Regions from separate parts of the Pseudocitrobacter sp. 73 genome, predicted to be linked through region 1. Evidence: predicted binding sites of a transcription regulator. Region 1 holds the regulator's gene; each other region holds the start of a gene.
The links. Region 1 encodes PurR, which represses purine synthesis genes. Its sites were predicted from a motif close to CANGCAAACGTTTGCNTG; they were not measured.

Region 1 (7,689 bases):
GACGCCGAAGGTTACACCGATTACCCTACACTGTAATCGCACATTGATAGCGGCAGGGATCCGCCGCTATACTAAAATAATGTTTTATTTTAAATAACGATTATCCAGTGAGAGGAAATTATGCGCTTATTGCACACCATGCTTCGTGTTGGCGACCTGCAACGTTCCATCGAGTTTTACACCAAAGTACTGGGTATGAAACTGCTGCGTACCAGTGAAAACACCGAATACAAATACTCACTCGCCTTCGTCGGCTACGGTGACGAAAAAGACGAAGCCGTGATTGAGTTGACCTATAACTGGGGCGTCGATAAATACGACCTCGGCAATGCTTATGGTCATATCGCCCTGAGCGTCGACAACGCCGCGGAAGCCTGTGAGCGTATTCGCCACAACGGCGGCAACGTTACCCGTGAAGCCGGCCCGGTAAAAGGCGGCACCACGGTTATCGCCTTCGTTGAAGATCCGGACGGTTATAAAATCGAACTGATTGAAGAAAAAGACGCCGGCAAAGGCCTTGGCAACTGATTCCCCACGGGCGCTACGGCGCCCGTTCTTTTATCCGCTTTTACTGCATCCCCTGGCAAAATTTGCCATAATGCGCGCTACTTTTTTCAGGTTAAGAGATTCTAATGTCCGACAATGCGCAACTGAATGGTCTGTGCGACCGTTTTCGTGGTTTTTATCCCGTGGTGATTGATGTTGAAACCGCCGGATTCAACGCCAAAACTGATGCTCTGCTCGAAATCGCAGCGATCACGTTGAAAATGGATGAAGATGGCTGGTTGATGCCGGACACCACTGCACATTTCCATGTTGAGCCGTTTGAGGGTGCGAATCTGCAACCGGAAGCACTGGCGTTTAACGGTATTGATCCGACTGACCCTGAACGTGGCGCCGTAAGCGAACATGACGCGCTGCATGCCATATTCAAAATGGTGCGCAAAGGGCTGAAAGACGCGGGCTGCAACCGTGCCATTATGGTCGCGCATAACGCCACCTTCGATCACAGCTTCATGATGGCCGCCGCCGAGCGCGCGAATCTGAAACGCAATCCGTTCCACCCTTTCGTGACTTTCGATACCGCTGCGCTGAGCGGGCTGGCGCTGGGGCAAACCGTTCTGTCGAAAGCCTGTATTGCGGCTGGAATGGTCTTTGATGGCGAGCAGGCGCACTCCGCGCTGTACGATACGGAACAGACGGCGCAGCTCTTTTGCGAAATCGTCAACCGCTGGAAACGTCTGGGCGGCTGGCCGCTACCCCTTACTTCGGAATAAATCACATAAAAAAAGCGACCGTTTCAGGTCGCTTTTTTTTGCCGGAAGGCGGTTAACACGGTAACCGCCTGCGAATCACTCCGCTTTCGGCTCTTCTTCTTTATATTTTGCCGCCGTTTCTTTAATCAACTGCTGCAATTCACCGCGCTGGTACATCTCGATGATGATGTCGCAGCCGCCAACCAGCTCGCCATCAACCCACAGCTGCGGGAAGGTCGGCCAGTTCGCGTATTTCGGCAGTTCAGCGCGAATTTCCGGGTTTTGCAGAATATCTACGTATGCAAAACGTTCGCCACAGGCAGAGAGCGCCTGGACAGCTTGTGCGGAAAAACCGCAGCTTGGCAGTTTCGGGGAACCCTTCATGTACAGCAGGATGGGGTTCTCAGCGATCTGACGTTGGATTGTTTCAACAGTTGTGCTCATTGTCTTACTTCCTTAACTTCGAATACCACATGTAGTCTGACATTGTAGCGTTTCAGACCTCAGACGGAAAATAACATTTTATTCACTCTTTACTCTTTTACCCGCTGAGTGCAGAACATGCTTTCAAAATGTCACTTTAACAGCACACTGACAAAAAATCTGTGCATTTTTTAGCTGATTGTATTTCAATTGCCGTTTTTTTTTGCACTTGCTAACGAAACACTCTTTTAGATACAAAATCGCTATTAACATTATTGGTTTATATGGATTAGAATTGATGAGTTTTGTAAATCATACCCAGGCATGAATTTAATGCCTTCATTCTCAGAGGATTGCTCAGTGGCGCGAATAAAAAAAATGTCGATCACGCTCTGTGCTTTGCTGTTTTCATCATTGACATTCTCGCCGCTCTCGCACGCTTCCGGTCACACGAAAGCCACGGCGGCGCAAAAATCGCATTCCGCCAAGGGAAGCGAACGGAAGAAGAAAAATACCGTCAGCAAAAGCAGCAGCAAGAAGAAGTCCACCGCCTCAACCAGCAAAAAAACCACCACTAAGGCGACGGCAAGTAAAAAAACCGCCTCTACCGCCAGCAAATCATCCCGCACTGCGCGCACAGCCAGCACCACGAAGACGGCTTCTACCCGCCGTAGCAAAAGCAGCGCGATGAAAACCGCAGCGACAAACGTCACCACCAAATGCGTGGTCCGTAAAGGGCATAAGAAAACCTGTACCACCAGCACGGTAGAGAACAAACCGTTAACTATCGCCGAAGCGCATAAGGCGCGCGTGCAGAAAGCACAAAAAACGGCGATGAATAAATTGATGGACCAGATTGGCAAACCCTATCGCTGGGGCGGAACATCTCCGCGCACCGGTTTTGATTGCAGTGGTCTGGTTTATTACGCGTATAAAGATCTGGTGAAATTTCGTATTCCACGTACCGCTAACGAAATGTACCACCTGCGCGATGCCCGTGCGATTGACCGTGGCGAGCTGGAGAGCGGCGATTTAGTGTTCTTCCGCACGCGTGGCCGTGGCACCGCCGATCACGTTGGCGTCTATATCGGCGGCGGGAAGTTTATTCAGTCTCCGCGTACCGGTCGTGACATTCAAATTACCTCGCTCAGTGAAGACTACTGGGACCGCCACTACGTCGGCGCACGCCGCGTGATGACGCCGAAAACCATCCGCTAACCCCTGCCCTGCCACGCTACTGGCAGGGTAACCTTCTCTTTTATCACACCTTTTAATTTGCTACTCTAACCACACTCAGTACAGGGTTACTGAGGATATTAACTATAAAAAGGAGAGTAGCAATGTCGTTCGAATTACCTGCATTACCGTATGCCAAAGACGCTCTGGCACCGCACATTTCTGCCGAGACGCTCGAATATCATTATGGAAAACATCACCAGACTTACGTCACCAACCTGAACAATATGGTTAAAGGGACGGCGTTTGAAGGCAAATCGCTGGAAGAGATCATTCGCACCTCTGAAGGTGGCGTGTTTAACAACGCAGCGCAGGTCTGGAACCACACCTTCTACTGGCACTGCCTGGCACCGAACGCCGGTGGCGAACCGACCGGTGATGTGGCAGACGCCATCAACCGTTCTTTCGGTAGCTTTGCTGAGTTTAAAGCGCAGTTCAGCGATGCAGCCGCGAAGAACTTCGGTTCTGGCTGGACCTGGCTTGTGAAAAAAGCCGACGGCAGCCTGGCGATTGTCTCTACCTCTAACGCGGGTACGCCGTTGACGACCGATACCAAACCGCTGCTGACGGTAGATGTGTGGGAGCATGCTTACTACATTGATTACCGCAATGCGCGCGTGAGCTATCTGGAGCACTTCTGGGCGCTGGTAAACTGGAAGTTTGTTGCTGAGAATCTGGCGGCATAAAGAAATGACGCAGAAGGGTTTTCCCTTCTGCGTTTTTGTTACTGACTGACCACGGCCTCTTCACCCTGTGAACGGCTGCTAAAGAAGACGAGCATTAGCGCAACCCCTGCCACAATCGCCCCCATCACCGGCACAAAGCTATACCCCAGTCCACCTGAAATCACCGCCCCACCGGCTACGGCACCCAATGCATTACCAAGATTAAACGCGCCAATGTTTACCGACGAAGAGAGCCCCGGCGCTTCATGCGCAACACGCATCACGCGCATTTGCAACGGTGGCACTACCGCAAAGGTCGCCGCACCCCACACCACCATACTGAATGCCGCGCCGATTTCTGTACGCGCCAGGAACGGGATCGCCAGCATAATCAGCATCAACAGCAGCAGAAAACCTTTCAACGTGCCGCTGACCGAACGGTCGGCAAATTTACCGCCAAGATAGTTGCCGATTGAGAAGCCCACGCCAATCAGCACCAGCATTAATGTGATAAAGGCAGGTGTCGCATGCGTGATGGTGTGCAAAACCGGAGAAATATAGGTATAGAGCGTGAACATCGCCCCGGCGCCCAGTACAGTCGTGAGTAACGCAGACAGTACCTGTGGACGTACCAGCACCGACAGTTCACGTTTCACGTCCGGTTTCTCGCCCGCCCCGCCCTTCGGCAGCGACAACCACAGGCCGATAATGGCAATGACGCCAAGCCCAGCCGTCGCCAGGAACGACATGCGCCAGCCGATGGTCTCCCCAAGCCACGTAGCCGCCGGAACGCCGCCGATATTGGCGATGGTCAACCCCATAAACATGGTCGCTACCGCGCTGGCTTGCTTATGTTTTGGCACCACGCTTGCGGCAACAACAGATCCCAGACCAAAGAACGCGCCATGGTTGAGGCTGGTTATAATGCGCGACAGCATCAGTGTGGTGTAATCCGGGGCGATGGCAGAAAGGACATTACCCAGGGTAAAAATCGCCATCAGGAAAATTAAGGCGTTGCGGCGTGCGCGATGTGAGAGCAGCAGCGTCATCAGCGGCGCGCCAACCATGACACCTACGGCGTAGGCGCTGATCAACATACCTGCGGCAGGAATCGAGACATCAACCCCTTTGGCAATAACGGGTAATAGCCCCATCGGCGAAAATTCGGTGGTGCCGATCCCGAATGCGCCTACGGCTAACGCCAGTAAGGGATAATTCACTTTCATGCTTTGACTCCGATTTGCCGCTAACGCAGGGCGGCGTGACAACAGAATGCAAAAGCATGACATCAATCACAAAAAAACAGAAGTGAACAAATCAGCAAAATATTTTTGCTGAAATGATAACAATCGCAGAGAGGGAGAGCCGTCTCTCCCTTTAGGATGGGTTAATGCAGGACGGCGGTCAGCGCGGCAGCAACGATCAGCGCCAGCGTAATAACCGTAGTGGTAATTGACATCTTCAGTTCAGTACTCATCAATTTTTCTCCTTATTATCCCCACACCAAAAGTGAGCTATGTCATTTTTGCACACTTATTCGCAAAAATCTTCCCGGATTTCACGCAATAACCGATTTTGCGCTTCCACTTTTGTCAAAGATAAGACAAAATTCGACGCTTATTAAAAAGTGTATCGGCCATTGACCCCCTCCTGTCGTCCTGTGTCGTTTTCCCGGCGAACCGCAATTCATAACATTGCGCCAGGGTGAGTGAAGGCAAACGTTTTCGTATTGAATCGATCAGGGGCAGGCCCGGGTCTGGAGTGAGATGGAATGGCAACTATTAAAGATGTAGCGAAGCGCGCAAACGTTTCCACTACAACTGTATCACATGTGATTAACAAGACGCGTTTTGTCGCCGAAGAGACGCGTGAAGCGGTGTGGGCGGCAATCAAAGAATTGCACTACTCTCCCAGCGCCGTGGCCCGCAGCCTGAAGGTCAATCACACCAAATCCATTGGTTTGTTGGCGACCAGCAGTGAAGCTGCCTACTTTGCAGAAATTATTGAAGCTGTTGAGAAAAACTGCTTCCAGAAAGGCTATACCCTGATCCTCGGCAACGCGTGGAACAATCTTGAGAAACAGCGCGCATACCTCTCCATGATGGCGCAGAAACGCGTCGATGGTCTGCTGGTAATGTGTTCCGAATATCCGGAACCACTGCTGCAGATGCTGGAAGAGTACCGTCATATTCCGATGGTGGTTATGGACTGGGGTGAAGCGAAAGCCGACTTTACCGATTCGGTTATCGATAACGCCTTCGAAGGCGGCTATATGGCCGGCCGTTATCTGGTGGAGCGTGGGCATCGCGAAATTGGCGTTATCCCAGGCCCACTTGAGCGCAATACGGGTGCGGGTCGTCTGGCTGGCTTTATGAAAGCCATGGAAGAGATGATGATTAAGGTGCCGGAAAACTGGATTGTTCAGGGTGATTTTGAACCGGAATCCGGTTATCGTGCAATGCAGCAAATTCTGTCCCAGAATCCGCGCCCTACCGCTATCTTCTGCGGTGGCGATGTCATGGCAATGGGCGCATTATGCGCCGCAGACGAAATGGGGCTGCGCGTGCCGCAGGATATCTCGCTGATTGGTTACGACAACGTGCGCAACTCGCGTTTCTTTACGCCAGCACTGACCACCATCCACCAGCCGAAGGATTCCCTCGGGGAAACCGCCTTCAACATGCTGATGGACCGAATTGTCAGTAAACGCGAAGAGTCGCAGTCCATCGAGGTGCACCCACGCCTGATTGAACGCCGCTCCGTGGCCGACGGCCCGTTCCGCGACTATCGTCGTTAAGCCTCTTTGCGAACGCTCGCTGCGGGCGTTCGCAACCATTCACTGTTCAACGTTTCACTGTCCCCCAAATAGGCTAATAACCAGCTTAGCGCCGGTGAACTGTCGTTTTGCTGCCAGGTCAGACAACAGGCCGCATCGGGAAACGGGTTTTCCAGTTCCAGAGCAACCCATTCGCCTTTATCTACCTTCGGTCGCGCAAAATGCTCTGGCACCATGCCAACGCATAACCCTGCGGATAAGCAGGTTTCTGACGATTCCCAGTCAGGCACCACGACCCTTTTCTGATTATCCAGCAACCATGTGGTACGTTTAGGTAACGAACGTGACGTATCTTCACGCACCAGCGACGGCCAGTTGCGCAACACATCATCACTGAGTGGCCCTGTCATTTGCGCCAGTGGATGGGAACGGGCTACCACGCACTGCCAGCTCAGCATGCCCATATCCCGAAACGCATAGCGACCACCAACCGGTATCGCGCGCGTCGCGCCAATCGCTAACTCAACTCGCCCATCCGCCAGCGCATCCCACACGCCATTAAATACTTCCTGATACACCAGCAGCTCTACATCACTGAAGTGGCGATAAAAATCGACAATCATTTGTCGGGTGCGCTCTGGTTTTACGATATTGTCTACCGCAATCGCCAGCTGTCCTCGCCAGCCATTGGCTATCTGTTGACACTGCTGACGGGTGATCTGCATTTTTTTGATAACAGAGCGTCCCTCCTTCAAAAACCATGCCCCTGCCGGGGTTAATTCCACATCCCGATGACGGCGTTCGAAGAGCGGAACAGCCAGCCACTCCTCAAGTTGACGCACCGTATAGCTGATAGCAGAAGGCACACGATGCAGCTCATTTGCCGCGCCGCTAAAGCTTCCGTTACGCGCAACCGCATCCACAACTTCCAGTGAATATTCAGACCACATATTCTGCCTACAAAATTTTTGAAACCAAGACGCAAATATTAGCGTTTCACAAGCCAGATTTCACTCTCTACACTCTCAGCCTCCTCATCTGTACAAAAAAGGCGTTTTTATGCAACCTGGGAAAGGATTTTTAGTCTGGCTGGCCGGCCTGAGCGTATTGGGCTTTTTGGCCACCGATATGTATCTTCCGGCCTTTGCCGCGATTCAACGCGATCTGCAAACACCGGCGGCCGCCGTGAGCGCGAGCCTGAGTTTGTTCCTCGCCGGGTTCGCCGTGGCACAGCTGCTGTGGGGCCCACTCTCAGATCGCTATGGACGCAAGCCAGTTCTGCTGATTGGCCTGACGATTTTTGCCCTTGCTTGTCTGGGAATGTTGTGGGTAC
Region 2 (7,689 bases), on a different contig from region 1:
GGATGAGGCGCTGATTCGCCGCCTGAAACCGGGGGCGATTTTAATTAACGCCTGCCGTGGCCCGGTGGTGGATAACGCAGCCTTGTTAAAATGCCTTGAGGCCGGACAGGACCTGAGCGTCGTGCTTGACGTCTGGGAGCCAGAACCGGATCTCAACCTTGCGCTGCTCGATAAAGTAGATATCGGCACGTCACACATTGCGGGCTATACGCTGGAAGGCAAAGCGCGTGGTACCACCCAGGTGTTTGAAGCCTATAGCAAGTTTATCGGTCAGGCGCAGCAGGTGGCGCTGGATACGCTGCTGCCGCCGCCAGAATTCGGCCGTATCACCCTGCACGGTAAGCTCTGCCAGCCAACGCTGAAAAGGCTGGTGCATTTGGTGTATGATGTGCGCCGCGATGATGCACCGCTGCGAAAAGTAGCGGGCATTCCGGGTGAATTCGACAAGCTGCGTAAGAATTACCTTGAGCGCCGCGAGTGGTCGTCACTGTATGTCCAGTGCGATGACGCAGATGCGGCGACGCTTTTGAAAAAGCTCGGGTTTAACGCTGTGCATCACCCAATTCGTTAAGATTATTTCTTTTGTGCCTTGCCTGTCGGCGAGGCACGTCGCTATTTCTGGAGTAAATCACCATGTCTGAAGGCTGGAATATTGCCGTACTGGGCGCAACGGGCGCCGTTGGGGAAGCCCTGCTGGAAACACTGGCGGAGCGAGAGTTCCCGGTCGGTGAGCTCTATGCGCTGGCGCGTAGCGAAAGTGCCGGGGAATCTCTGCGTTTTGGCGGGAAAACCGTGCGCGTTCAGGATGCGGCGGAATTCGACTGGACGCAGGTTCAACTCGCGTTCTTCGCGGCGGGTGTGGAAGCTACCTCCACTTACGTGGAAGAAGCCACTAACTCAGGCTGCCTGGTTATCGATTTGAGCGGACTGTTCGCGCTTGAACCGGACGTGCCGCTGGTGGTGCCGGAAGTGAACCCGTTTGTGCTGGCCGATTATCGTAACCGTAATCTGGTTGCCGTGCCGGACAGCCAGACCAGCCAGTTGCTGGCCGCGCTGAAACCGCTTATCGATCAGGGCGGCCTGGCGCGTATCAACGTGACGTGCCTGATCTCTGCATCGGCTCACGGCAAGAAAGCAGTTGATGCGCTGGCGGGGCAGAGTGCAAAACTGCTCAACGGCATTCCGATTGATGATGACGATTTCTTCGGTCGCCAGCTGGCGTTCAACATGCTGCCGCTGCTGCCAAATCGTGAAGGGATCGTGCGTGAAGAGCAGCGCATTGTTGATCAGACACGCAAAATTTTGCAGGACGAAGGCCTGATTATCTCCGCTAACTGCGTCCAGTCGCCGGTCTTCTATGGTCATGCGCAGATGGTCGGATTCGAAGCCATGCGTCCGCTGGCTGCAGACGAAGCCCGTGATGCTTTCGCGCGTGGCGAAGATGTTGTGCTCTCTGAAGAGAATGAATTCCCGACGCAGGTGAACGATGCTTCCGGTAGTGCGCATTTGTCTATTGGCTGTGTGCGCAATGACTACGGTATGCCGGAACAGGTGCAGTTCTGGTCGGTCGCCGATAACGTTCGTTTTGGCGGTGCACTGATGGCGGTGAAAATCGCTGAAAAATTAGTGCAGGAGTACATGTACTAATGTCGGAAGTGCAGCAACAGCCGGTCTATAAAATTGCGCTGGGCATCGAGTATGACGGCAGCAAATATTATGGCTGGCAGCGTCAGAATGAAGTACGCAGCGTGCAGGAAAAGCTGGAAAAGGCGCTCACGCAGGTGGCCAATGAACCGATTACCGTGTTTTGTGCCGGGCGGACTGATTCCGGCGTACATGGTACCGGGCAGGTAGTGCATTTTGAAACCACCGCCGATCGCAAAGACGCGGCGTGGACATTGGGTGTAAATGCGAATTTACCTGGTGACATTGCGGTGCGTTGGGTGAAACATGTGCCGGAAGATTTTCATGCGCGTTTTAGCGCCACGGCTCGCCGTTATCGCTACATCATCTACAATCATCGGTTGCGTCCGGCGGTGATGAGTCAGGGGGTGACCCACTATCATCAACCGCTGGATGAAGCGCGGATGCACCGTGCCGCACAGTGTTTGCTGGGCGAGAACGATTTCACCTCGTTCCGCGCGGTGCAGTGCCAGTCACGCACGCCGTGGCGCAATATTATGCATATTAATGTTGCTCGCTATGGCGCGTATGTGGTGGTGGATATCAAAGCCAATGCCTTTGTGCATCATATGGTAAGGAATATCGTCGGCAGTCTGATGGAAGTCGGCGCCCAAAACCAGCCAGAGAGCTGGATTGCTGAGTTGTTAGCCGCAAAAGACAGAACGCTGGCGGCAGCAACGGCGAAAGCGGAAGGTTTGTATCTGGTTTCTGTTGATTACCCGGAACGTTTTGACCTACCGCGCGTACCCATGGGGCCGCTATTTTTAGCGGACTGAGAGCAGTTCACAAAGGCTGAAGACAATTATGGATCTGATTCACTTTCTTATTGATTTTATTCTACATATTGATGTGCATCTGGCTGAGCTCGTCGCGCAATACGGCGTCTGGGTTTATGCCATTCTGTTTTTAATTCTCTTTTGTGAAACAGGCCTGGTTGTTACGCCGTTTTTACCGGGAGATTCCCTGCTGTTTGTGGCCGGGGCACTGGCCTCGCTGGGCACCAATGACATTAACGTCCATCTGATGGTGGCATTAATGTTGATTGCCGCGATTGCGGGAGACGCGGTGAATTACACGATAGGGCGACTGTTTGGTGAGAAGCTATTCAGTAACCCGAACTCAAAAATTTTCCGCCGCAGCTACCTGGATAAAACGCACCAGTTTTACGAAAAACACGGCGGAAAAACGATTATTCTGGCGCGATTCGTACCCATTGTGCGCACCTTTGCGCCGTTTGTGGCCGGGATGGGGCATATGTCCTATCGTCATTTCGCCGCTTATAACGTGATTGGCGCGGTGCTGTGGGTACTGCTGTTTACCTATGCAGGTTACTTCTTTGGCACGATTCCGATGATCCAGGATAATCTTAAGTTATTGATTGTCGGCATTATTGTGGTCTCTATTTTGCCGGGAATTATCGAGATTGTGCGCCACCGTCGCGCGGCGGCAAAACAAGCGAAGTAAGCGCGAATTCGCGGTTCGACCACTTTTTTGTCCAAAGTTTCGGGCTGTTATGTTTTAATGTGCAACATTCATGGTCTGTAAGGGGCAAAAATGGCATCATGCGCCCCTTATGACAAAACTGGCATCGACCAGGTTCAGGCAGAAAGGTTATCAATGAGCTGGATTGAACGAATTAAAAGCAACATCACCCCTACACGCAAAGCGAGCATTCCTGAGGGTGTATGGACCAAGTGCGACAGCTGTGGGCAGGTTCTGTACCGCGCCGAGCTGGAGCGTAACCTGGAGGTTTGCCCTAAGTGTGACCACCACATGCGTATGTCAGCGCGTAATCGCCTGCATAGCCTGCTGGATGAAGGTTCACTGGTGGAACTGGGAAGCGAGCTTGAGCCCAAAGACGTGCTGAAGTTCCGTGACTCCAAGAAATACAAAGACCGTCTGGCGTCTGCTCAGAAAGAAACGGGCGAGAAAGATGCGCTGGTGGTCATGAAAGGCACGCTGCACGATATGCCAGTAGTGGCTGCGGCATTCGAATTCGCCTTTATGGGCGGTTCGATGGGCTCCGTAGTCGGCGCGCGTTTTGTCCGTGCGGTTGAGCAGGCACTGGAAGATAACTGCCCGCTGATTTGCTTCTCTGCATCCGGCGGCGCGCGTATGCAGGAAGCGCTGATGTCGCTGATGCAGATGGCGAAAACCTCTGCGGCGCTGGCGAAAATGCAGGAACGCGGTCTGCCGTATATCTCCGTACTGACCGACCCAACCATGGGCGGCGTATCGGCGAGCTTCGCGATGCTGGGCGACCTGAATATCGCTGAACCGAAAGCGCTGATCGGCTTTGCCGGCCCGCGAGTTATCGAACAAACCGTTCGTGAAAAACTGCCGCCGGGATTCCAGCGCAGTGAGTTCCTGATTGAGAAAGGGGCAATCGATATGATTGTTCGTCGTCCGGAAATGCGCCTGAAACTGGCGAGCATCCTGGCGAAGCTCATGAATCTTCCGGCGCCACATCCGGATGAAGCCCACGAAAGTGTGGTGGTACCGCCGGTACCGGATCAGGAACCAGAGGCCTGATAATGCAAAGGGCAGGGCCAGACGGCGCTGCCCTTTTTGCTTCTCATCACCGTTAAAGAAATCGCGGGCACCATGGACAACAAACTAATTCCTCAGGCCACGTCGCCCCTGGCTACGTGGCTTTCTTATCTGGAACACCTCCACACCAAAACCATCGACCTCGGCCTGGAGCGCGTGGGCGAAGTGGCTGCCCGGCTGAACGTGCAAAAGCCAGCGCCATTTGTCTTTACCGTTGCCGGAACTAACGGCAAAGGGACCACCTGTCGGACGCTGGAGGCGATGCTGACGGCGGCGGGTTACAAGGTGGGTGTTTACAGTTCTCCGCATCTGGTGCGTTATACCGAACGCGTGCGTGTGCAGGGTGCGGAGCTCGCTGAAAGCGCGCATACGGCGTCATTTGCCGCTATTGAGCAGGCGCGCGGCGACATCTCTTTGAGCTATTTCGAATATGGCACGCTGTCGGCGCTGTGGTTGTTTAAACAGGCCGGGCTGGATGTGGTTATCCTTGAAGTAGGGCTGGGCGGGCGACTGGATGCGACGAATCTGGTGGACCCGGATGTGGCGGTCATTACCAGCATCGCGCTGGATCATACCGATTGGCTGGGGCCGGATCGCGAAAGTATTGGCCGTGAAAAAGCCGGTATCTTCCGTGCAGGGCGTCCGGCCGTCGTAGGTGAGCCGGATATGCCGACGACGATCGCTGATGTGGCGCGTGAAAAGGGCGCACAGCTGTTACAACGCGATATTGCCTGGCGGTATGGCGTGGACACTGAAAGCTGGTGGTTTAGCGATGCGACAGGCCGCCTGAACACATTGCCGTTGCCACAGGTGCCGCAGCCGAATGCTGCCACTGCGCTGGCGGCACTGCGCGCCAGCGGACTGAATGTCAGCGAACAGGCCATTCGTGAAGGCATTGCCAGCGCGATTCTGCCGGGACGTTTTCAGACTATCCAGACCTCGCCACGCGTGATTCTGGACGTTGCGCATAACCCCCACGCTGCCGCGTACCTCGCCGGGCGTCTCAAATCTGAGCCGCTAACCGGGCGTGTTCTGGCGGTTATTGGTATGCTGCATGATAAGGATATCGCCGGTACGCTGGCGTGTCTGGAAGGTATTGTCGATAGCTGGTATTGTGCGCCTTTAGAGGGGCCGCGCGGGGCCACCGCTGAACAACTGGTGGAACATTTACGCGCAGGAACCGTCTACGCCAGCGTGGCGCAGGCGTGGCACGCGGCGATGGCCGATGCCGGGCCGGAAGACACGGTGCTGGTGTGTGGTTCATTCCACACGGTAGCGCATGTAATGGAAGAGTTAGACGCGGGGAGAACCGGTGGCAAGTAAGTTTCAGAACCGCTTAGTCGGGACAATTGTACTGGTAGCGCTGGGCGTCATCGTGTTGCCAGGGCTGCTCGACGGGCAGAAAAAACATTACCAGGATGAGTTTGCCGCGATCCCGTTGGTGCCAAAACCGGGCGACCGGGATGAGCCCGATATGCTGCCGACGGCGACGCAGGCGCTGCCTGCGCAGCCGCCGGAAGGCGCAGCGGAAGAGGTGAGGGCAGGCGATGCGGCAGCACCGTCGCTCGATCCTGGGCGTTTTGCCGCGGCAAACAATAACGGCATCGATCCTGCGCCGGAACCGGTGGAACAACCGAAGACAAAACCAAAACCGGTTGAACCGCCGAAACCGAAGCCGCAGCCAACGCGTGATGTCGCCAGCGAGCAAATCGCTGCCGCGACCGAAACGCCGCCAGCCAAACCGACGCCTGCTGAAAAACCGGCCCCGGAAGGGAAGGCGTATGTTGTGCAGCTTGGCGCGTTGAAAAACGCCGATAAAGTAAACGAGATTGTCGCCTCGCTTCGCGGTGCGGGCTATCGCGTCTACACGTCGCCTTCTACGCCAGTCCAGGGTAAAATTACCCGCATCCTGGTGGGACCTGATGCGTCGAAAGATAAGCTGAAAGGTTCGCTTGGTGAGCTTAAGCAGCTTTCCGGGCTGAGCGGGGTGGTGATGGGGTATTCGCCGAATTAAAGGTGACCCCTCACCCTAACCCTCTCCCTTAGGGAGAGGGAACCGATCGAGCACGATGTAAAGTTCGGTGTAGGTTTCCCCCTCTCCCGGAGGGAGAGGGCCGGGGTGAGGGGGTAAAAACCCCCTTCAGAAGCGATGGCGTTGAACATTTTTTCAGCGCCTTTTTTATTTTCGCAGGGAAAGGAAATCCCTACGCAAACGTTTTCTTTTTCTGTTAGAATGCGCCCCGAACCGGATGACAGGGCGTAGCATCGTGGGACACATATGGTCTGGATTGATTACGCCATTATCGCGGTAATAGGTTTTTCCTGTCTGGTTAGCCTTATCCGTGGCTTTGTTCGTGAAGCGTTATCGCTGGTGACATGGGGCTGTGCCTTCTTTGTCGCCAGTCATTACTACACTTACCTGTCCGTCTGGTTCACGGGCTTTGATGATGAACTGGTTCGCAACGGGATTGCTATCGCGGTACTGTTTATCGCGACGCTTATCGTCGGCGCTATCGTTAACTACGTTATCGGTCAACTGGTGGAAAAAACCGGTTTGTCGGGAACGGACAGAGTGTTGGGCATCTGCTTTGGTGCGCTGCGCGGGGTGTTAATCGTCGCCGCCATTCTGTTCTTCCTCGATACCTTTACGGGCGTTGCGAAAAGCGAAGACTGGCATAAATCGCAGCTTATTCCGCAGTTCAGTTTCATCATCAGATGGTTCTTTGACTATCTGCAAAGCTCGTCAAGTTTCTTGCCCAGGACATAAGTCCTGAGATGTGGCTTAACGAGGAAAAGACGTATGTGCGGTATTGTCGGTATCGCCGGTGTTATGCCGGTCAACCAGTCGATTTATGATGCGTTAACGGTGCTGCAGCATCGTGGACAGGATGCCGCGGGCATCATCACCATTGATGCGAACAACTGCTTCCGTTTACGCAAGGCAAACGGGCTGGTCAGCGATGTCTTTGAAGCTCGCCATATGCAGCGTATGCAAGGCAACATGGGGATTGGCCACGTGCGCTATCCAACCGCTGGCAGCTCCAGCGCGTCTGAGGCGCAGCCTTTCTACGTCAACTCCCCGTATGGCATTACGCTTGCCCACAACGGTAACCTGACCAATGCGCACGAACTGCGTCAAAAACTGTTCGAAGAGAAGCGCCGCCACATCAACACCACTTCTGATTCCGAGATCCTGCTGAATATCTTCGCCAGCGAACTCGACAATTTCCGCCATTATCCGCTGGAAGCCGATAACATCTTCGCTGCGATTGCCGCGACTAACCGCCAAATCCGTGGCGCTTACGCCTGTGTGGCGATGATTATCGGTCACGGCATGGTCGCCTTCCGCGACCCGAACGGTATTCGTCCGCTGGTGCTGGGCAAACGCGATATTGGCGATGGCCGCACAGAATATATGGTTGCTTCTGAAAGCGTGGCGCTTGATACCCTGGGCTT
Region 3 (7,689 bases), on a different contig from region 1:
AAGGGGCCGTAAAGGGCAGTGGTCTGGGGTTGAGTATTGCCCGCGATTGTGTGCGCAAGATGCACGGCGAGCTTCATCTTATTGACGATAGTGCGGGCGATATCTGTTTTCGCATTGAACTCCCTGTCCCCGGGCCGGATAAAACAAACTCATGACTACATATCGGGTGCATATGTCCCACTTTTTAAGTACGCGCGTCGTACAGGGCGCCCGCCGTTTCTGGCTGTCGGGCTTATCCTGTTTGGCGCTCGTTGGCTGTAGCGCTGGCCTCACGCCTCATATTGGCGTCAGCGAAGAGAAAATTCCCCACGAACAGGTGGCGGATTACCTTTCCACCACCTGTGACGAACTCTGGACGCTTGACGGCTCCATTGCGGAGAACAATCCGTTGTACTGGCTGCGCGGCATGGATTGTGCCGACCGTCTAACGCCTGCACAGGCGCGGGCGCAGGCTAACCAGTTGGGCGATGCGAGCTGGTCTGATGCCTTCAAGCGCGGTGTGCTGCTGGCGAATGCGAAAATCACGCCCCCCGAACGTGAACTGATTGTTTCGCGTCTTGATGCGCATAGTGCGCAAATTCCGTCACGTATTCGCCCGCTGTATCAGGTGTGGCGCGATAACCAGATGCTCCAGCTGAAACTCTCTGATGAACGCACGCGCTACAGCAAGCTACAGGAGTCGAGCGATGCCGCGATGGATGAACTGCGTCAGCAGCAGCAGGCGCTAAAGGGCGAACTTGATCTGACGACCCGCAAGCTGCAAAACCTGACCGATATTGAGCGGCAGCTCTCCAGCCGTAAACCCTCGTCCGGCTTTAACCCGGACAGCACACACGGCACGGATGCGTCTGCTGACACGGAGGATAAACAATGACACCACGGAAAACGGCCCGCCTGTTGCTGGTGGATGATGACCCGGGGCTATTGAAACTGTTGGGTATGCGCCTGACCAGCGAAGGCTATCAGGTGGATACCGCAGAGAGCGGGCAGCAGGGGCTGCGTGTACTGGCAAAAGAGCGTATCGACCTGGTTATCAGCGACCTGCGGATGGATGAAATGGACGGTTTGCAGCTGTTCAGTGAAATTCAGAAAGTGCAGCCGGGTATGCCGGTAATTATCCTCACCGCCCACGGTTCGATTCCTGACGCGGTCGCCGCGACACAACAGGGCGTGTTTAGCTTCCTGACCAAACCGGTCGACAAAGACGCGCTGTATAAAGCTATCGATGAAGCGCTGGCGCGGACCGCTCCGGCGGTAGATGAGCGCTGGCGGGAATCGATTGTGACCCGTAGCCCAATTATGTTGCGGCTGCTGGAGCAGGCGCAGATGGTTGCGCAGTCTGACGTTAGCGTGCTGATTAATGGCCAGAGCGGCACCGGGAAAGAGATTCTGGCGCAGGCGATTCACAACGCCAGCCCGCGCAACAGTAAGCCATTTGTGGCGATAAACTGTGGCGCGCTGCCGGAACAGTTGCTGGAATCAGAACTCTTCGGCCACGCGCGCGGGGCCTTTACCGGCGCGGTAAGCAACCGGGAAGGGCTGTTTCAGGCGGCGGAAGGTGGCACGCTGTTCCTGGATGAAATCGGTGATATGCCTGCCCCGCTGCAGGTCAAACTTCTGCGTGTTTTACAGGAGCGCAAGGTGCGCCCGCTGGGCAGCAACCGCGATCTCGACATTAATGTGCGGATTATCTCCGCGACCCACCGCGATTTACCGAAAGCGATGGCGCGCGGTGAGTTTCGTGAAGATCTCTTCTATCGCCTTAACGTGGTAAACCTCAAAATTCCAACGCTTGCCGAGCGCACGGAAGACATTCCGCTGCTGGCAAACCATCTGCTGCGCCAGTCCGCCGACCGACACAAACCGTTCGTACGCGCGTTTTCTACCGATGCGATGAAGCGATTAATGGCGGCCAACTGGCCGGGAAACGTGCGACAACTGGTGAACGTGATTGAACAGTGCGTGGCGCTGACCTCGTCGCCGGTGATCAGCGACGCGCTGGTCGAACAGGCGCTGGAAGGTGAGAACACTGCGCTGCCAACCTTTGTGGAAGCGCGTAATCAGTTTGAACTCAACTACCTGCGCAAGCTGCTGCAAATTACCAAAGGGAATGTGACGCATGCGGCGAGAATGGCGGGGCGTAACCGCACGGAGTTTTACAAGCTACTTTCACGCCACGAACTGGATGCAAATGATTTTAAAGAGTAGCACCGTACTTTTGCGTGATTTATGATACGGTGAGCAACCGGTTACGCGACTGAAAAACAGGAACACCATGAAAAAAATTGATGCGATTATTAAACCCTTCAAACTGGATGATGTACGTGAAGCGCTGGCGGAAGTCGGTATTACCGGGATGACGGTAACGGAAGTGAAAGGCTTTGGTCGTCAGAAAGGCCACACCGAGCTCTATCGCGGTGCGGAATACATGGTGGACTTCCTGCCGAAGGTCAAAATTGAAATCGTGGTCAGCGACGATATCGTTGATACCTGCGTGGATACTATTATCCGCACGGCGCAAACGGGTAAAATCGGCGACGGCAAAATCTTCGTCTTTGACGTGGCGCGCGTGATCCGTATTCGTACGGGTGAAGAGGACGACGCGGCGATTTAACGCCGCATCTCCCTCACCCTAACCCTCTCCCGCAGGGAGAGGGAATGGTTTGTGCAGGCGTCAATTCTTGCGCTGGTTTTCTCCCTCTCCCTGTGGGAGAGGGCGGGGTGAGGGCAAAATCACAGCACCTTATGCGGCCCAAAACACTCGTAATGAATGCTTTCCGGCTTCACTCCCAGCTCAACCAACTGCTTTGCAGCAAACTGCATAAAGCCGACCGGGCCACAGAGATAAAACTGCATCGCCGGGTCGCTGAACGCCCCTTCCATCGCGCTTAAATCCATCAATCCTTCGCTGTCAAACGCGGAAGCCTGGCGATCTGCCTCGGTCGGTTGGCGATACCATGTGTGCGCGGTAAAGCGCGGCAGGCTGGAACCCAGGGTTTTCACTTCGTCGGCAAAGGCATGCACATCGCCATTTTCCGCCGCGTGGAACCAGTTCACCTGCGCGGTATGGCTGGATTTCGCCAGCGTGTCGAGCATCGCCAGCATCGGCGTCTGACCGACACCGGCGGAGATGAGCGTCACCGGGGTGTTGTTTTCCACGGACATAAAGAAATCGCCCGCAGGTGCCGCCAGATGCACCACATCGCCGACATTCGCGGCGTTGTGCAGCCAGTTTGAAACCTGACCGCCGTCTTCGCGTTTCACCGCAATACGGTAACCTTTGCCATCGGCTTTACGGGTAAGAGAGTACTGACGAATCTCCTGATGCGGGAAGCCTTCCGGTTTCAGCCACACGGCCAGATACTGGCCTGGCTGATAATCCGCGACTGCGCCGCCGTCCACCGGTTCAAATTCAAAGCTGGTGATGAGTGCGCTACGCGGCGTTTTCGCCACAATACGGAACGGGCGCGTGCCTTCCCAGCCGCCGGTTTTGTTCGCATTCTGCTGGTAGATTTCCGCTTCACGGTTGATAAATACCCCCGCCAGCACGCCGTAGGCTTTACCCCATGCGTCTAACACGTCCTGACCCGGGCTGAACATTTCGTCAAGCGTCGCCAGCAGGTGCGCCCCCACGATGTCGTACTGCTCAGGCTTAATCTGGAAGCTGGTGTGTTTCTGCGCGATTTTCTCAACCGCAGGCAGCAGGGCCGGCAGGTTTTCAATATTGCTGGCATACGCGGCAATGGCATTGAACAGCGCCTCGCGCTGGTCGCCGTTGCGCTGGTTGCTCATATTGAAAATCTCTTTCAGTTCCGGGTTGTGGGTAAACATCCGGTCATAAAAGTGGGCGGTGAGTTTGGGGCCGGTTTCAACCAGCAGGGGAATGGTAGCTTTGACGGTAGCAATGGTTTGAGCATCTAGCATGGCAGGCTTCCTTTTAGGATTATCTATTGTTGCATGTTAAATGCATCTTATAAAAATACCCCTGCAATGTAAATGGTTCTTTGTAACAATGCATCACGATAGTTACAACGTGAAGAATTTGCATCACAAACCTGAAAAGATATCCGTTGAAATTTGGCGAACCTTTATTCCTCAAGCCCTTGTGTGGCGTGGAGGAAAACGTTTGCGTAAAAACGTTTGTCAAGACCTGTTATCGCAGAACTAATCAGTTATACTGTTGGCCGTTGTCCATCAGGGCTTAAAAAATTTACTGTTAGCTGAGTCAGGAGATGCGGATGTTAAAGCGTGAAATGAACATTGCCGATTATGATGCCGAACTGTGGCAGGCTATGGAGCAGGAAAAAGTACGTCAGGAAGAGCACATCGAACTGATCGCCTCCGAAAACTACACCAGCCCGCGCGTGATGCAGGCACAGGGTTCTCAGCTGACCAACAAATACGCTGAAGGTTATCCGGGCAAACGCTACTACGGCGGTTGCGAGTATGTGGATATCGTTGAGCAACTGGCTATCGACCGCGCGAAAGAGTTGTTTGGCGCAGACTACGCTAACGTTCAGCCGCACTCTGGCTCTCAGGCTAACTTTGCGGTCTACACCGCTCTGCTGCAGCCGGGCGATACCGTTCTGGGTATGAACCTGGCGCAGGGTGGTCACCTGACTCACGGCTCCCCGGTAAACTTCTCCGGCAAACTGTACAACATCATCCCTTACGGTATTGATGAGTCCGGTAAAATTGACTACGAAGACATGGCGAAGCAGGCCAAAGAGCATAAACCGAAGATGATCATCGGTGGCTTCTCGGCTTACTCCGGTATCGTTGATTGGGCAAAAATGCGTGAAATCGCTGACAGCATCGGCGCATACCTGTTTGTCGATATGGCGCACGTTGCGGGTCTGATTGCCGCGGGCGTTTATCCGAACCCGGTTCCTCATGCGCACGTCGTGACCACCACCACCCATAAAACCCTGGCGGGTCCGCGTGGCGGCCTTATTCTGGCGAAAGGCGGTGACGAAGAGCTGTACAAAAAACTGAACTCCGCTGTCTTCCCAAATGCGCAGGGCGGCCCGCTGATGCACGTGATTGCCGGTAAAGCGGTAGCACTGAAAGAAGCGATGGAGCCTGAGTTCAAAGTTTACCAGCAGCAGGTTGCGAAAAACGCCAAAGCGATGGTTGAAGTGTTCCTGAACCGTGGCTACAAAGTGGTTTCCGGCGGTACTGAAAACCACCTGTTCCTGCTTGACCTGGTGGACAAAAACCTGACCGGTAAAGAAGCTGACGCCGCCCTGGGCCGCGCCAACATCACCGTCAACAAAAACAGCGTGCCGAACGATCCGAAGAGCCCGTTCGTGACCTCCGGTATCCGTATCGGTTCTCCGGCAATCACCCGCCGTGGCTTCAAAGAAGCGGAAGCGAAGGAACTGGCTGGCTGGATGTGTGACGTTCTGGACAACATCAATGATGAAGCGGTTATCGAGCGCATCAAAGGTAAAGTTCTGGATATCTGCGCACGCTTCCCGGTTTACGCATAATTCTGTTTTGCCGAATAAGAAAAGGCCGCGCAAGCGGCCTTTTTTATGTCTGTCATATTGCCGGATGGCGGCGTAAACGCCTTATCCGGCCTACAAATGAGCGCGTAGGCCTGATAAGCGCAGCGCCATCAGGCATTTTTTCTACCGGCGATCCAGGGAAATCGCGCCCGGCCCGGTCATCGCCAGCAGCAGGAAACCGCCCGCAATACTGACGTTTTTCCAGAAGTTAATCATATTCGGTACCACCGCATCACCCGTCATATCCCAGTAATGGTGGCCAATCACCGCCGTACCCAGCGTATAGAATATAAAAATAACCGCCAGCGGGCGCGTGAAGAAGCCCAGTACAATCAGAATGGCGACCGGCACTTCCATAATGATGGCAATAATCGCCGACAGCGTTGGCACTGGCGCGCCCGAAGACGCCATATACTGAACCGTGCCGTCGAAACCCAGCATTTTCGGATAACCGAAAAGGATAAACAGCAGTACGAGAGCGATGCGCGCGATAAGCAGCATCAGCGAACGCGATGAGCCAAAGTCGAAATAACGTAGCGTGTTCATAGTCTTCCATTGTGTTAAGACGTGTTCTTAAAACGTAATACACAATGCGACACTCTGCCACGCTACGCGCCGTTATGTTTACTGACTTACAGCGACTTAAGTGCAATGCTCTCATCGGTTAAGGCGTCAATCGAAAGCGATTTCCCTGACTGAATCAATTTGCGCAGTACGCGCACTTCGCGCCCCTGATTAAGCGCCACAGCCCCAACCAGCGCCCCATCGCGCAGTTGGAACCAGATAGCTTTTCGCTCATCCGGGTTACCGCGACAGATCCAGTTTTCGCCCTGCATTTCTCCCACGAATTGCAGGTTATCGCTGAATTGATCGGTCCAGAACCAGCCCGGCGTGGCGACGGGAAGCGCCTGATCCAGCATCGCTGCCGCAGCAGTTTGCGCCTGAAAGTTGGCATTTTCCCAGCTTTCAATGCGATGCAGGGAACCGTCCGGTTGACGCGTTATTGCTACGTCACCCGCGGCGAAAATAGCGGGATCGGACGTCATACCGCGAGTATCCACCACGATACCGTTGGCCGTTTCCAGCCCGGCATCGCGGGCAAGAGCGTCGTTCGCCACAATACCGACGCCGTAAATCACCGCATCGGCCTGAAGCTGTTCGCCGCTCTGTAATGTCAGGGTCAGCGTATCGCCTGCATCTACGTGTTCAATCGCGCTGTTGAGCAGCAAACGTACACCCGCCTGCTGATGGCGATGAATCAGATAATCGCGTACCGGCGGCGGGGCGTTTCGGCCCATCACGGTAGCCGCAAGCTCGACGACTGTAACCTGACAACCGCGCTGGGTGGCGCTAGCCGCCAGCTCAAGGCCAATGGTTCCCGCGCCTACAATCACCAGTGATTTACCGGCGTCCAGCACCGGGCGCAGACGTTCAGCATCCCCGGCATGACGCAGCGTAAAGCAGCGCTCGCCCAGCGCATCCAGCATCGGCAGAGGACGCGCCGCCGCCCCGGTGGCTATCATCAATTTCGTCCAGCGGTAGCGTTGACCGTCCGCCAGTACCACCGTTTTAGCCTGACGATCGAGCTGGCGGATTGTCACGCCCAGATGCAACTGCACATTATTTGCCAGCCACCAGTCGGCGGCGAGGACCGGCTGCAACTGCGGGTTATCGTCAAGCAGCATCGCTTTCGACAGCGGTGGGCGTTCATAGGGCAGTTGCGGTTCATCGGAGAAAAGGTGTATTTCGCCGCCAAAACCCAGCTGGCGCAGCGAGGCAGCCGCCATTGCCGCTGCCTGACCACCACCGATAATGGCAATAATTTCGTTATTCATGGCGGCTCCTTAGAGATCGAGTCCGGCTGCAACGTGGCGAATGCCGCGAATGCCCAGGCCCGCGTCGGCGTTAATCATCACGCCACTCAGTGCCCGATTATTACGCCGTGACGCCAGCATCACATACGGCCCGGTGAAGTCTGCCGGGTCGGGGAAGAATTGCAGCGGCAGAATGGCGGCGATTTTTTCCGGCGTCAGCGACTGCATAATCGAGGTATCGCTTTGCCCCAGCGCCTGCGGGCCGCGTAAATCGCTCGCCATCCCGCAAGGACCGACGCCATTAACGCGCACTTTTGGCGCGAGTTCATAGGCCAACTGGCGAATTAACCCCGTCGCCGCGTGTT
Region 4 (7,689 bases), on a different contig from region 1:
CTGTTCATGATTTTCTTCTACAAGAAATTTGGTCTGATCGCGACCAGCGCGCTGATTGCTAACCTGGTACTGATCGTCGGTATCATGTCGCTGCTGCCAGGGGCCACGCTGAGTATGCCGGGTATTGCGGGTATCGTGCTAACCCTTGCGGTGGCGGTCGACGCCAACGTACTGATCAACGAACGTATCAAAGAAGAGTTGAGCAACGGGCGTTCGGTGCAGCAGGCAATCAACGAAGGTTATGCGGGCGCATTCAGTTCCATCTTTGATGCGAACATCACCACGCTGATTAAAGTTCTGATCCTGTATGCAGTCGGCACCGGGGCAATCAAAGGCTTTGCTATTACCACCGGTATCGGTGTGGCAACGTCGATGTTTACCGCAATTGTCGGTACGCGTGCCATCGTAAACCTGTTGTATGGCGGCAAACGCATCAACAAGCTGTCAATCTGAGGAGTGCGTTGTGGCACAGGAATATACTGTTGAACAATTGAACCACGGCCGTAAAGTCTATGACTTTATGCGCTGGGATTACTGGGCTTTCGGCATCTCTGGCCTGCTGTTGGTGGCTGCCATCGTCATTATGGGCGTACGCGGCTTCAACTGGGGGCTCGATTTCACCGGTGGTACGGTAATCGAAATTACGCTGGAAAAACCGGCTGAAATTGATGTGATGCGTGAAGCGCTGCAGAAGGCGGGCTTTGAAGAGCCGCAGCTGCAGAACTTTGGTAGCAGCCACGACATCATGGTCCGCATGCCGCCAACTGAAGGCGAAAATGGCGGTCAGGTGCTGGGGAGCCAGGTTCTGAAGGTGATTAACGAATCCACCAGTCAGAACGCGGCAGTGAAACGCATCGAGTTCGTTGGGCCGAGCGTGGGTGCAGACCTTGCGCAAACCGGTGCAATGGCGCTGATCGTGGCGCTGATCTCTATCCTCGTTTACGTCGGTTTCCGCTTCGAGTGGCGACTGGCGGCGGGTGTGGTTATCTCACTGGCGCACGATGTTATCATTACGCTGGGGATACTCTCGTTATTCCATATCGAGATTGACCTGACTATCGTGGCATCGTTGATGTCGGTTATCGGTTACTCGTTGAACGATAGCATCGTGGTATCTGACCGTATTCGTGAAAACTTCCGCAAAATTCGTCGCGGGACGCCTTACGAAATCTTTAACGTGTCACTGACCCAAACGCTGCACCGTACGTTGATCACCTCCGGTACGACGTTAGTGGTCATTCTGATGCTGTACCTCTTCGGTGGTCCGGTACTGGAAGGCTTCTCACTGACCATGCTGATTGGTGTGTCTATCGGTACCGCGTCTTCTATCTATGTTGCGTCTGCACTGGCGCTGAAACTGGGTATGAAGCGCGAGCATATGCTGCAGCAGAAAGTCGAGAAAGAAGGGGCGGATCAACCGTCAATTCTGCCGTAAGACGACTTTCTCGTCAGAATCGGAATCCCGGTCGCAAGGCCGGGATTTTTTTATTACAGTCTCGCCAATATTGGTTACTCTCCGTGGATGGCCTTTGACATGGAGTAACGCCAGTGACCATCACACTCGATTCCCTTTCTCTGCAAACCGTACCGCAGCCAGCCATCTGGCATCATCTTCCCTCCGTGATCTTAAGCGATGAAACTCTGCGTGAGCGCAAAGCCAAAGTACTGGCCGGGATGGCCTCTCGCGGGCTGGACACGCTGGTGATTTATGCCGACAAAGAGCACGGCGGCAATTTTGAGTATCTCACCGGATTTATCCCGCGCTTCGAAGAGGCGCTACTGGTATTGCACAGTGAGGGGGATGCTGTGCTGGTGCTCGGTAACGAAAACCTGAAACTGGCGGCGCATGCGCGGCTGGAAAACAGGGTGGTGCACGCCCCATGGTTCTCCCTGCCTAACCAGCCGATGGACAATCAACAATCACTGCCGGATGTGCTACAAAATGCCGGCATCGTTGCCGGAAAAAACTATGGCCTGGTGGGCTGGAAACTGTTTACTGGGGCTCATGACGATTCCTGGAAGATGTTTGATCTCCCGTCTTTTATCGTTGAGGCTATTCGTCAGGCGGCAGGGCCGGAAGCCACGCTGTGCAATGCCACCGGGATTTTTATCTCGCCAGAACACGGTGCGCGAACGGTCAATAACGCCAATGAACTGGCGCACTACGAGTATGGCGCGAATCTGGCGTCAACGGCGATTCTCGATGCCCTGAATGCCATCGAGCCAGGAAAAACCGAAAAGCAGATCGGCGCATTGCTTGCGGCTCAGGGGCAGCCGAATAACGTCGTGATGATTGCCGCAACTGGCGATCGCTTCGCCAATGCCAATCTTTACCCTGGCGATAAACAGATACAGCGCGGTGACAAATTTTCGCTCACCACCAGTTACAAAGGCGGCCTGAGCAGCCGTGCGGCGTATGTGGTGGCGGATGAAAGCGAACTGGCACCGGAGGTAGCGGATTATCTCGACGTGGTGGCGAAGCCTTACTATCGCGCCGTTGCGACCTGGCTCACCCACCTCCGCCCGGGTATGTTGGGCAGTGAAATGTATGCGCTGATTGAACAGGTATTGCCGAAGGCGGAGTATCACTGGCACCTCAATCCGGGCCATCTGGTGGCGGATGAAGAATGGCTGTGCTCGCCGATTGGCCCGGACTCCAGCATACCGCTGCGCAGCGGTATGTTACTGCAAATTGACATCATTCCATCCCGCGCAGGTTACGCCGGAGCCAGCATCGAAGACACTGTCGCACTGGCCGATAAAGCGCTGCGAGATGAGCTTGCGCAGGTATACCCAGAGCTGTGGAACCGCGTGTTAATGCGTCGCCATTACATCAAAGAGCATTTAGGCCTTAGCCTGCCGGACGAAGTGTTACCGTTGTCGAATACGGTGGGGTATCTGCGCCCCTGGCTGCTCGACCCAACGCGAGCGTTGGTGTGTACAGAGTGATAAACTGTCCAAAACCTTTAATTTCATTACTGAGCAATTATGGCCATCATCCCTAAAAATTACGCGCGGCTGGAAAGCGGCTATCGCGAAAAAGCACTGAAACTGTTTCCGTGGGTCTGCGGGCGCTGCTCGCGTGAGTTTGTTTACTCGAACCTGCGTGAGTTAACGGTTCACCATATGGATCACGACCACACCAATAACCCGGAAGATGGCAGCAACTGGGAGCTATTGTGCCTGTTCTGTCACGATCACGAGCACTCGAAATATACCGAAGCGGATCAATACGGTTCAACGGTAATTGCCGGGGAAGACGCGCAAAAAGATGTGGGTGAGGCGAAGTACAATCCCTTTGCCGATTTGAAGGCGATGATGGATAAGAAGAAGTAACAAAAAAGCACTGACGTTGAGAACGTGCGGTGCTTTTTTTTGCCTGATGCGCTTTGACGTCGGGTGGCGGCTAAGCCTTACCCGACCTACATTGATGGATGACGGCTACGCCACCTCGGGCCTACCTGGATTCCGTAGGCCGGATAAGCCGTTCACGCCGCCATCCGGCAAGCAGCGAAATCAGAAGTTGTAACCCGCCACCAGATACCAGCCGAAGCCGTTGGATTTAATCGGTTCAGCCTGCCATACCGGCTCATCGCCATCTTTCCACTGACCACCGTTGTGGAAGTAACGCGCGACCACAGAGTAGTGCCAGTGATCGTAGTTCAGCGCCAGAATGTGGCTGGACGCGATAGAGTTGCTGGTGCGGTACTGATCGTCGCCCAGATCTGAACCCCAGTCGAAGTTGGTGAAGCTGATGTAGCTCAGCTTACCGCCCCACAGGTCAGTAATCGGCACGAAGTATTTGATTTTGAAACGATAGCCATCCCACTCATTTTCGTTGGATGCGCCATAGTTTTGCCACTGATATTTGGCATACACGTTCAGAGACAGCCCCATCGGCAGGCCGGTATCGATATCGGTACCCAGACCCATATACCAGGTGCTCTGACGGCCTTCGCTGTTGCGGCCCATATCGTAGATATAGTTGTTCGCGAAGTACCACTCTTTGAACGGACCAAAGCTCAGGTCAGTATTGGTCAGCTTGTCGATAGAGAAACGTGGCTCAATTTCCATAAACAGCGGGGAACCGTGGTTCCAGATACCGCGAGAGTTACCGTCGCCACCGAAGAAACGCGGCGCATCGACGTAACCATAGAAATCAAACCAGTCTTTCTTAGCGAAGGCTTCATATTCCAGATAGGTGTCGTTACGCAGCGTCGGCCCGAAACGGGTGTGGTAGCTGCCTACCACGTTGACGCTCTGATGCCACCAGTCGGAAAGGTACTGTGGTTTGTCATTTTCTGCTGCACCGGCAGTGAAAGACGCGGAGAGTGCCACTAAAGCACCGGCTGCTAATAATGTTTTTTTCATATGTTTGCCACTGATAAAAAATCCCTAACGGGAATGAAAGTAAGCGTCGAAGCTTTACAAAATGTTTCGTATTTCTGCGTGCCTATTATAAGAATCATTGCTCACAAAAATCAGTTACGGGTCACACATTTTTCATATACGTAATCGATTGCGTTCACGTTTGCGTAGATTGAACGGCGGCGATTGTACTTATCTTGTGAATGATTGCCAATCTTCAAAAAAAAGAGATGAATGGGTGAGAGGGGATATGGGGGAAAATTTGCGCCAGAGATGTCTGGCGCGAAGCTGTGCTTACTGTACGGTAGCGGGCTGAATATCGTGAACGCGAACAAACCCGAGTTGCTCCGGCGTAATGCCATTCAGCTGTAGCGGAATATCGACATCGCTGGGCGCGAGAATACTGGCTGGCGCGTTAATGAGCTGATTCTGCACGTTAACTTCCTGGAAGTTGTCGGTTGTGCCCTGAATCTGACCGTATTCTACCGTGCCGCTAAACGCCGGTAGCGCATCGTTAGACTCGCCCTGGATACGCAGCGTTACCGCCGTACCCTGCGCGTTTGGCGCGATGTTGCGCAAAGACAGGCGCAGCGTGCCTATCTGGCTCTTCAGCAGCGCAGCCGTATTGGAACTGGGAATGATGTAGGCGCCGCTGGCAGATTTCGCATTCAGCGCGTTCTGCTGGCTGATCTTCACCGTTTCTTTGTTCAGTTTGGTCATTTCCTGATTGAGCGTACTGATACTTTCGTGCATCTGACGAACCTCGGCTTGCTGTGCGCAGGCGGTCAGGCTAAAGAGGCTTCCCAGTACGGCAATTCTTAGGTAACGTCTTGTCATTATGTCTGTTTCCTTATGGTCGGGATCACGTAATGGTAGATCGCAAAAGGGATTCTGGCATCGATCCATTGTCTCAAAAACGCTCTTCCTTTGTTGTCGAGCCATATCAGGGTAAAATAGGTTTCAGTTACCACCTCATAGTCAGGACGATGTATGCACTGCCCATTCTGTCTCGCCGTAGATACCAAAGTGATCGACTCTCGTCTGGTTGGCGAGGGCTCCTCCGTCCGCCGCCGTCGGCAATGCCTGGTTTGCAACGAACGTTTCACCACGTTTGAAGTGGCTGAACTAGTGATGCCGCGCGTCGTAAAAAGCAATGATGTGCGCGAACCATTCAATGAAGACAAGCTGCGTAGCGGCATGCTGAAAGCGCTGGAAAAGCGTCCCGTCAGTGCCGATGACGTCGAAATGGCGATCAATCACATTAAATCGCACCTGCGCGCCACCGGGGAACGTGAAGTGCCGAGCAAACTGCTGGGTAACCTGGTGATGGAACAGTTGAAAAAGCTCGATAAAGTGGCCTATATCCGCTTTGCGTCGGTTTATCGCAGCTTCGAAGATATTAAAGAATTCGGCGAAGAGATCGCTCGTCTACAGGACTAAGCTATGCACGACGAAATGTACATGGCGCGCGCGCTGAAACTTGCCGCGCGTGGTCGCTTCACCACTCATCCTAACCCGCGTGTCGGCTGCGTCATTGTCAATCAGGGCGAAATCGTCGGCGAAGGTTTTCACTACCGGGCCGGTGAGCCGCACGCAGAAGTTCATGCGTTGCGCATGGCGGGCGAAAAAGCCAAAGGCGCGACGGCGTATGTGACGCTTGAACCCTGTAGTCATCACGGTCGCACGCCACCTTGCTGCGACGCGCTGATTGCCGCAGGTGTTTCCCGCGTGGTGGCCGCCATGCAGGACCCTAACCCACAAGTAGCCGGACGTGGGCTTTATCGCCTGCAACAGGCGGGTATCGAGGTCAGCCACGGCCTGATGATGAGTGAAGCGGAAGCGCTGAACAAAGGCTTCCTGAAACGCATGCGTACAGGCTTCCCGTATGTTCAGCTCAAACTTGGCGCGTCGCTGGACGGGCGTACGGCGATGGCGAGCGGCGAAAGCCAGTGGATTACCTCGCCGCAAGCGCGTCGCGATGTGCAGCGTCTGCGCGCAGAGAGCCACGCAATTCTCACCAGCAGCGCCACGGTGCTGGCCGACGACCCGGCGTTAACCGTACGCTGGAATGAACTGAGCGCGGAGACTCAGGCGCTTTATGCCGAGGAAAACCTGCGCCAGCCGATACGTATTGTGATCGATAGCCAGAACCGCGTTACGCCCGAGCACCGCATCGTACAGCAGCCCGGCGAAACCTGGTTTGCACGTACGCAAAGCGATGAACGCCACTGGCCAGAAAGCGTAAAATCGATGATTACGCCAGAGCATAATGGTCATGTTGATCTGGTTTTACTGATGATGCAGCTTGGTAAACAGCAGATTAACAGCATCTGGGTGGAAGCCGGGCCGACACTTGCTGGCGCGCTGATTCAGGCGGGGGTCGTTGATGAGCTTATTGTCTACGTAGCGCCTAAACTTTTAGGCAGCGATGCGCGTGGATTATGTGTCCTGCCAGGGCTTGAGAAACTGGCCGACGCCCCCCATTTCAAATTCAACGAGATACGCCATGTAGGCCCGGATATTTGCCTGCATTTGACGAACGCGTAATGCCTCCTGAAAAGGGAAGCAGCGCACAGAATATTATGATAAAATCCGCCCCCCTGCGGGGCAAATGAACCCAAAGGAAGAGTATGAACATTATTGAAGCTAACGTTGCTACCCCGGACGCTCGCGTCGCCATCACCATTGCGCGTTTCAACAACTTTATCAACGACAGCCTGCTGGAAGGTGCGATTGACGCCCTGAAACGTATTGGTCAGGTCAAAGATGAAAACATTACCGTTGTTTGGGTGCCTGGCGCTTACGAACTGCCACTGGCGGCTGGCGCGCTGGCGAAAACCGGTAAATATGACGCGGTGATTGCACTGGGTACGGTTATCCGTGGCGGCACTGCACACTTCGAATATGTCGCTGGCGGGGCAAGCAATGGCCTGGCGCACGTCGCTCAGGACAGCGAAATCCCGGTAGCCTTTGGTGTTCTCACCACTGAAAGTATTGAACAAGCCATCGAACGTGCTGGCACCAAAGCCGGTAACAAAGGTGCAGAAGCTGCACTGACCGCGCTTGAGATGATTAATGTATTGAAAGCCATTAAGGCCTGATTTTTTTGTAAGGGGAATTCCGTGAAACCTGCTGCTCGTCGCCGCGCCCGTGAGTGTGCCGTTCAGGCGCTTTACTCCTGGCAGTTGTCCCAGAACGACATCGCCGATGTTGAATACCAGTTCCTGGCGGAACAGGACGTCAAAGATGTAGACGTAATGTACTTCCGTGAACTGCTGTCCGGGGTGGCGACTAACAGCGCGTACCTCGATGGATTGATGA

Region 2: the regulator PurR is predicted to act here: its motif matches at 6,439-6,456, upstream of cvpA (colicin V production protein).
Region 3: the regulator PurR is predicted to act here: its motif matches at 4,116-4,133, upstream of glyA (serine hydroxymethyltransferase).
Region 4: the regulator PurR is predicted to act here: its motif matches at 4,509-4,526, upstream of F0Q32_RS04610 (nucleoside-specific channel-forming protein Tsx).

What each region holds. Positions count from the first base shown of each region.
Region 1 is NZ_VTZO01000008.1:169,235-176,923, forward strand. Features, by position in the region: gene F0Q32_RS08035 (alkene reductase) at 1-36, shown strand, start outside; gene gloA (lactoylglutathione lyase) at 121-528, shown strand; gene rnt (ribonuclease T) at 633-1,277, shown strand; gene F0Q32_RS08050 (Grx4 family monothiol glutaredoxin) at 1,353-1,700, opposite strand; gene F0Q32_RS08055 (C40 family peptidase) at 2,040-2,897, shown strand; gene sodB (superoxide dismutase [Fe]) at 3,020-3,601, shown strand; gene F0Q32_RS08065 (MFS transporter) at 3,640-4,806, opposite strand; gene F0Q32_RS08070 (YnhF family membrane protein) at 4,968-5,057, opposite strand; gene purR (HTH-type transcriptional repressor PurR) at 5,352-6,377, shown strand; gene punR (DNA-binding transcriptional activator PunR) at 6,374-7,306, opposite strand; gene punC (purine nucleoside transporter PunC) at 7,416-7,689, shown strand, end outside.
Region 2 is NZ_VTZO01000004.1:164,606-172,294, forward strand. Features, by position in the region: gene pdxB (4-phosphoerythronate dehydrogenase PdxB) at 1-571, shown strand, start outside; gene F0Q32_RS03440 (aspartate-semialdehyde dehydrogenase) at 634-1,647, shown strand; gene truA (tRNA pseudouridine(38-40) synthase TruA) at 1,647-2,459, shown strand; gene F0Q32_RS03450 (DedA family protein) at 2,488-3,147, shown strand; gene accD (acetyl-CoA carboxylase, carboxyltransferase subunit beta) at 3,301-4,215, shown strand; gene folC (bifunctional tetrahydrofolate synthase/dihydrofolate synthase) at 4,288-5,556, shown strand; gene dedD (cell division protein DedD) at 5,546-6,247, shown strand; gene cvpA (colicin V production protein) at 6,512-7,000, shown strand; gene purF (amidophosphoribosyltransferase) at 7,034-7,689, shown strand, end outside.
Region 3 is NZ_VTZO01000027.1:56,854-64,542, reverse strand. Features, by position in the region: gene qseE (two component system sensor histidine kinase QseE/GlrK) at 1-155, shown strand, start outside; gene qseG (two-component system QseEF-associated lipoprotein QseG) at 152-874, shown strand; gene glrR (two-component system response regulator GlrR) at 871-2,208, shown strand; gene glnB (nitrogen regulatory protein P-II) at 2,276-2,614, shown strand; gene hmpA (NO-inducible flavohemoprotein) at 2,734-3,924, opposite strand; gene glyA (serine hydroxymethyltransferase) at 4,239-5,492, shown strand; gene F0Q32_RS22505 (DoxX family protein) at 5,634-6,056, opposite strand; gene hcaD (phenylpropionate dioxygenase ferredoxin reductase subunit) at 6,143-7,345, opposite strand; gene hcaB (3-phenylpropionate-dihydrodiol/cinnamic acid-dihydrodiol dehydrogenase) at 7,355-7,689, opposite strand, start outside.
Region 4 is NZ_VTZO01000005.1:107,682-115,370, reverse strand. Features, by position in the region: gene secD (protein translocase subunit SecD) at 1-453, shown strand, start outside; gene secF (protein translocase subunit SecF) at 464-1,435, shown strand; gene F0Q32_RS04620 (Xaa-Pro peptidase family protein) at 1,549-2,949, shown strand; gene yajD (HNH nuclease YajD) at 2,989-3,336, shown strand; gene F0Q32_RS04610 (nucleoside-specific channel-forming protein Tsx) at 3,517-4,371, opposite strand; gene F0Q32_RS04605 (DUF3251 domain-containing protein) at 4,663-5,205, opposite strand; gene nrdR (transcriptional regulator NrdR) at 5,359-5,808, shown strand; gene ribD (bifunctional diaminohydroxyphosphoribosylaminopyrimidine deaminase/5-amino-6-(5-phosphoribosylamino)uracil reductase RibD) at 5,812-6,915, shown strand; gene ribE (6,7-dimethyl-8-ribityllumazine synthase) at 6,999-7,469, shown strand; gene nusB (transcription antitermination factor NusB) at 7,491-7,689, shown strand, end outside.